Indioceanicola profundi: one gene and its partner. The protein of the gene in region 2 interacts with the protein of the main gene of each other region in a pairwise test. Links are inferred from orthologs where the notes say so. Each region holds a gene or a part of one and is shown on either strand. Other genes may lie near its edges.

Evidence for each region.
Region 1: the proteins of DOL89_RS04835 (region 2) and mrdA interact in binary tests that used the Escherichia coli proteins (3 or more experiments, as listed by UniProt). The link is inferred for Indioceanicola profundi from one-to-one orthologs.

Annotation. Positions count from the first base shown.
Region 1 is NZ_CP030126.1:2,094,863-2,098,123, reverse strand. What follows is about bases 91-3,037. They hold mrdA (penicillin-binding protein 2), read left to right. Parts: upstream 91-580; coding sequence 581-2,494; downstream 2,495-3,037. Other genes in these bases: rodA (rod shape-determining protein RodA), read left to right, coding at 2,491-3,037; mreD (rod shape-determining protein MreD), read left to right, coding at 91-575. Outside these bases: rod shape-determining protein MreC, read left to right, coding at 1-45; more of mreD, read left to right, coding at 57-90; more of rodA, read left to right, coding at 3,038-3,261. UniProt on the Escherichia coli protein: Catalyzes cross-linking of the peptidoglycan cell wall. Responsible for the determination of the rod shape of the cell. Is probably required for lateral peptidoglycan synthesis and maintenance of the correct diameter during lateral and centripetal growth.
Region 2 is NZ_CP030126.1:1,031,014-1,034,542, reverse strand. Bases 100-3,314 are described here. They hold DOL89_RS04835 (penicillin-binding protein 1A), read right to left. Parts: upstream 2,928-3,314; coding sequence 300-2,927; downstream 100-299. Other genes in these bases: DOL89_RS04830 (N-acetylmuramoyl-L-alanine amidase family protein), read right to left, coding at 3,037-3,314. Also shown: more of DOL89_RS04830, read right to left, coding at 3,315-3,529. UniProt on the Escherichia coli protein: Cell wall formation. Synthesis of cross-linked peptidoglycan from the lipid intermediates.

The DNA of each region.
Region 1 (3,261 bases), 1.1 Mb from region 2 along the record:
GGCGGACTTGCCGCCGAAGCTGTTCAGCCCGGCGGCATGCAGTGAGGACCCCGGCCATGGCCGTGGGCATGTGGCACAGGCTCGACCAGACAGGGCGCAATCTGCTGCCCTTCGCGATCACCGTGGCGATGATGCTGGTGTCGATGGCGCCCATGCGCCTGCCCGGCTTCTCCACCGTCGCCCCGCCGCTGACCTTGATTGCCGTGTTCTACTGGGCGATCCACCGGCCGGATCTGCTCCGCCCCTCCATCGCGTTCCTGATCGGATTGTTGCAGGACCTTCTCAGCGGTGCGCCGCTGGGGATGACGCCGCTGGTTCTCACCTTGTGCTACTGGGTGCTGATCACCCAGCGCCGCTTTTTCCTGGGAAGCTCTTTCCTGCTGCTCTGGTGGGGCTTCGCCATGGTGGCCGGAGCGGCCTCGCTGGTGCAGTGGGCGGCCTACTCACTGATGGAGGCAACCGTGCTGGATGTGAAGCCCGCGGTCTTCCAGGCGCTGGTCGCCATAGCCATATTTCCAGCACCCGCATGGATTCTCATGCGCATCCACCGGGCCTTCCTGAACGAGGAGGGCTGAGCCACATGCTATCCGCCTTCGACCGCGACGCAGAACGCCAGCGCCTGCTTACCCGCCGCATGCTTGTGCTTGGCGGGTTGAAGGCGGGTGCCGTCTCCGCCCTTCTTGCGCGCCTTTACTATCTGCAGATCGTGGAGAGCGACAAATACGCCACGATGGCGGACGACAACCGCATTTCCTTGCGGCTGCTCGCCCCGCCGCGCGGACTGATCGTGGATCGCCACGGCGTTCCGCTGGCAGTCAATGAGCAGAATTTCCGATTGGTCCTGGTCTCGGAGCAGGCCGGCAACCCGCAGGAGGTTCTGGACAAGGTCGCCCAGCTCATTCCGGTAAGCGAGACGGAGCATCGGCGCATCCTGCGCGACTTGCAGCGCTCACGCCGGTTCGCGCCCGTGACCCTCAAGGAGAATCTGACCTGGGATCAGGTCTCCGCCATCGAGGTGAATCTCCCCGACCTTCCCGGCTCCTCCATTGATGTGGGGCAGGTACGGAGCTACCCGTTCGGCGAGGCGACGGCCCATGTACTGGGCTATGTCGGCGCAGTGTCTGAGAAGGAGCTGGTGGGGTCGGAGGACCCGCTCCTGTCCCTACCGGGCTTCCGCATCGGCAAGAACGGGGTGGAGCGGCACCATGACCTCGCCCTTCGTGGGACGTCCGGAACCCAGCAGCTGGAGGTCAACGCCGTCGGCCGCGTCGTGCGCGAGCTGTCGAGGGAGCCTGGACAGCCCGGCCGGCAGGTGACGCTGACACTGGATGCGAAGCTGCAGCATTATGTGCAGCAGCGTCTTTCCGCCGAGCGCAGCGCCGCCGCTGTTGTCATGGATGTGCAGACCGGCGGCATCCTGGCCCTGAACTCCAGCCCCAGCTTCGATCCGAACCAGTTCGCCACAGGTATCAGCCAGGATCTCTGGAGCCGGCTGACTTCCGATGAAACCGGGCCGCTCACCAACAAGGCGGTGGCGGGGCAATATCCGCCGGGTTCCACTTTCAAGATGATCGTCGGGCTGGCCGCGCTGGAAGCAGGCATCGCCACCCCGGACACCCGCGTCTTCTGCCCGGGCCATCTGGAACTGGGCGGTCATCGTTTCCATTGCTGGAAAAAGGGCGGGCACGGCGGCGTCAACATGTCGGACGCCATCAAGCATTCCTGCAACGTCTATTATTTCGAGATGGCCCGGCGCCTCGGCATCGACCGGCTGTCCGAGATGGCGCGGCGGTTCGGCCTGGGCGGCCGGACGGAGCTGGATCTGCCCGGCGAGCGGCCGGGCATGATCCCGAACAGCGCCTGGAAAAAGGCCACCTTCAAGGATGTCTGGCATCCGGGTGAGACGCTGGTGGCGGCCATCGGCCAGGGCTATGTGCTGGCCACGCCGATCCAGCTCGCCGTCATGACAGCGCGCATGGTCAATGGGGGCTATGCGGTGAAACCGCACCTGACCAGCGAGGTGGAGGGACTCTACGAAGCGCCGACCGCTTGGCCGGAGGTCGGCGTGAAGCCGGAACATCTCAAGGTCATGATCAACGCCATGAACCGCGTCGTGACGGAGCCGGGCGGCACGGCCTATTCGGCGCGCATCATGCAGGCCGGAATGGAGATGGGCGGCAAGACGGGCTCAAGTCTTGTCCGCCGGATCACCATGGCGGAGCGCGCCACCGGCGTGAAGAAGAACGAGGACCTGCCCTGGAAGGAGCGGGACCACGGCCTGTTCGTGGGCTACGCGCCCGTCCACGCGCCGCGCTTCGCCTGCTCGGTGGTGGTGGAGCATGGCGGCGGCGGCAAGTTCGCCGCCCCTATTGCCCGCGACATCCTGCTGGAATGCCAGATGCTGGACGCAGCCCGCCTGTCGGCACAGCAGGCCGAACGGCCGCCGGAGCGCGCCGCCGATTCCGGCACACCGGCCAGGGGAACGTCGCTATGAGCGGCTGGGATCTCGGTGCCGATCACGCCAACAACATGACATTGGGTGAGAAGCTGGGGCAGGTGACGTGGAGCCTGGTCCTGCTGATCATCCTGGTGGCGAGCGTCGGCTTCGCCATGCTCTATTCCGCGGCGAACGGCAATTGGGACCCGTGGGCGTCCCGCCAAGCCGTCCGATTCTCCGTATCCGTGGTGATGATGCTGGTCATCGCCATGGTGGATATCCGCATCTGGATGAAGCTGGCCTATCCGCTCTATGCGGTAGCCTTCGTGCTGCTGGTCGCGGTGGAACTGGTCGGGCAGATCGGCATGGGCGCGCAGCGCTGGATCGACCTCGGCTTCATCCAGCTCCAGCCGTCCGAGTTGATGAAGGTGACCCTGATCCTGGCGCTGGCCCGCTATTTCCACGGCGCGTCGGTTGAGGATACGGGGCGTATCCTGTTCATCACGCCGCCGATCCTGATGACGCTGGCGCCGGTCGGACTCGTGCTGATGCAGCCGAACCTCGGCACCTCCCTGATCCTCATCATGGTATCGGGGGCGATCCTGTTCCTCGTGGGCGTCCGCTGGTGGAAGTTCGGCCTGGTCATCGGCTCCGCCCTGGCGGCAATTCCCATCGCCTGGCAGTTTCTGCACGATTACCAGAAGAACCGCGTGCTGACGTTCCTCTATCCGGAGAACGATCCGCTCGGCACCGGCTACCACATCATGCAGTCGAAGATCGCGCTGGGGTCCGGCGGGCTGTTCGGCAAAGGCTTCCTGCTGGGA
Region 2 (3,529 bases):
GGCAGCGAAGACTTGACCCTGATGTAGATCAATTGGAAATCGTCCAGTCGCGTCTGTTACCCGTCGGCAACATGGGCGGCGGATGCATGGCGGACCTGTGTGGACGTGCGGTCGATAGCGCGGACACGATGCGCGGTTCAGATCGGCTTGGAGCTGGACGAATGGCAGCGCCTATGCTGGAACGCATTCGAGGCGACGGCAGGATTGCCGATCGCCACATATCTACGCTCGTGTCAGCAGGCTTTCGCAATCGGCCATGATCCTGGATCAGCTGATCCGCGACCATGGCCGGCGAATGCCTAGTACACGCCGCCGGTGCCGGTGCCGACGGTGGGCTGGCGCGGACGGCCCTGCGCGGCCGCGCCTTCCGACAACCAGACGGAGCTGTCATCGCTGCCGTCCAGCACCCCTTCTCCGCCAGTCGGCTCGGTGCCGGGGATGAAGGCCTCCCAGATCGCGCCGCGGTCGCCGGGGCGTGCCGGACGGCCGGTTTCCGCATCCACCCGGACGAGCCGGAGTCCCGGCGGCATGCGGAACGGGGTCGCCGGCTGCCCCTCCAGTGCCGCTGCCATGAAGTCGCGGAAGATCGGAACCGCGATGCTGGAGCCTGTTTCTCTGGTGCCGAGGGAGCGTGGCTGGTCATAGCCGACAAAGATGCCGACGGCCAGATCGGGGGAGAAGCCCACGAACCAGGCGTCCAGGCTGTCGTTGGTGGTCCCGGTCTTGCCAGCCAGCGGTTTGCCGACCTCCCGGATGCGGATACCGGTGCCGCGCTGGACAACGCCCTCCAGCATGGAGACGATCTGGTAGGTGTGACGCGGATCGGCGACCTGCGGCCGGTCGTCCGGAATATTCGGCACCGGCATGGCGTGACGCGGCGGCTCTTGGCCTTCCGGCACGGACACCAATCCAGGGCCGGCAGCGGCCACCCGGACCGGCGACGACGCGTTGTCGTTCGCCGCACCGCCCAATGTCGGCGCCACATCCTGCCAGACAAGCCCTTCGCAACCGGGGCAAGGGCGCTGATCGTGGCGGTAGATCGTCTTGCCGGTCCGGTCCTGGACACGGTCGATAAAGGTCGGCTCGATCTTCTTGCCGCCATTGACCAGCATCGCGTAGGCGGATGTCAGGTTCAGGACCGTCGTCTCGCCCGCTCCCAGCGACATGGAGAGATGGGGCGGCAGGTTCTCGGTAATTCCGAACTCCCGTGCGATCTTTACGATCGGGTCCATGCCGACATACTGGGCCAACCGCACGGTCATCACGTTGCGCGACTTTTCGATACCGACGCGCAGCGGTGTCGGGCCATAGAACCGGTCCGTGTAGTTGGACGGCTTCCACTTGCCCAGACCAGCACCCTGATCCATCGCGAAGGGCGCATCCAGGATCAGCGAGCTGGGGGTGAAACCCTGCTGAAGGGCGGCCAGATAGACGAAGGGCTTGAAGGCGGAGCCGGGCTGGCGGTGGGCCTGGGTGGCGCGGTTGAACTGGCTTATCCGGGCAGAGAAGCCGCCCACCATGGCCAGCACGCGGCCGGTATGCGGGTCCATCGCCACCAGCGCGCCTTGAACCTCCGGGACCTGCCGCAGGGCATAGCTGTCCGCCGCGGCGGGCGCATTCTCATCCCCCTCAACGGCTTCGTCGCCAAGTTCCGCAGCCGCGGCGTCGGCCGGGTCGACCGCCTTCTCCAGCTTTTCCACCAGAACGACGTCGCCTGTGACGATGGCGTCGGAAGGCTGCTTCACGGCCGGGCCGAGCTTATCGCCGTCCAATGCCTTCCGAGCCCATTTGAGCTGTTCCAGCAGGATGCGCCCGCGGCTTCCGTCGGTGAGCCCGACCTGCGCCTCCTCCGGCGTGGTCTCCAGCACGACGGCAAGTTGCCACTCTTCGGCTCCTGCGGGCTTGTCGACGGCGGCGAGCTGGTCCTTCCAGCCATCGAAATTCTCCAACCGGGTGACCGGGCCGCGCCAGCCCTTGCGGCGGTCAAAAGCCATCAGCCCCTCGCGCAGTTCGCGCCGGGCGATGGTCTGGACTTCCGGGTTCAAAGTCGTGCGGATGGAGAGACCGCCCCCATAGAGCTTCTGCTCGCCATAAACGCCCAGCAGTTCGCGCCGGACCTCCTCGACGAAATAGTCGGCCTGAACCATCTGGACGCCGCGCTCAGCCCGGAAGGTCAGGGGCTCGGCCCGGGCCTCCTCGGCCTCCGCCGGCGTGATGTAGTCATCCTCCAGCATGCGGCCGATCACGTAGTCGCGCCGTGCAATGGCCGCGCCGCGGAACCGCTCCCGGTAATACCGGTCCGGCGCCTTGGGCAAGGACGCCAGGAACGCCGATTCCGCGATGGTCAGCTCATCCAGCGATTTGTCGAAATAGGCCAGCGCCGCGGCACCCACGCCATAGGAGCGGTTGCCAAGGAAAATCTCGTTCAGATACAGCTCGAGGATGCGGTCCTTGCCCATGGCCCGCTCGATCCGGTGGGCCAGGATTGCCTCCCGGATCTTGCGCTCCCAGCTCACCTCATTGGAAAGAAGGAAGTTACGAGCAACCTGCTGGGTGATCGTCGAAGCGCCGATCAGCCGCCGGCCCTGGGCAACATTCTGGACGTTCTGGGCCACGGCTCGCGCCACGGCGATCCAGTCCACGCCCGAATGCTCGAAAAAGTTCTGGTCCTCGGCCGAGACGAAGGCGCGGGCGACGCGCCTGGGAATCGCCTCGATCGGTACGAACACCCGCCGCTCCGTCGCGAACTCCGCGATCATGCGTCCATCTCCGGCATGGATGCGGGTGGAGACCGGCGGATCGTAGTCCGCCAGCTGCCGATGCTCCGGCAGGCCCTGCCCGAAGTGCCACAGCCCCCAAACGAAGGCCGCCGCCGCGGCGATACCGAGCAGCAGCGTGATGGAGAACAGGCCGAGTAGGATACGCATCGCAGTACCGGGTCCAGGTGATCGAAGGGCCGCCCAATGAACGCGGCAGGACTGCCGGCGGACCTCGCCGGGCAGGACATCCTACAGATCAGGTGCGATTATGTCGCCCCTATGACCGGCTGGCGAATATCTGCCCGCCGAAATAGTCGTCCACGGCCCTGACCAGACCGCGAGCCAGTTTCTGCCGGTGGCCGGCGCTGCTCAACAGCTTCGCGTCGGCGGGGTGGGAGAGATAGCCCATTTCGACCAGTATCGACGGCACATCGGGCGCCGTCAGCACCGCAAATCCGGCGGATCGCTGTGGATGCGGCAGCAGCTTCACCTGCTTGCCCACCTCCCGCACGGTCAGTGAGGCAAGGCGGAGAGACTGGTTCCGGGTATCCCGCTGGGCGAGGTTGATGAGGATGGAGACCACCTCGTCCGCCTCCCCCGACAGATCCATGCCGACGATGGCGTCCGCCCGGTTCTCGCGTTGGGCAAGCATGTCGGCCTCCCGGTCGGTGGCCTTCTCCGACAAGGTGTAGACTGACAGCCCCCGCACCTCCTTGCGGCCGATGCTGTCGGCATGCAGCGAGATGAAAAGGTCGGCGCCCAGTGCCCGC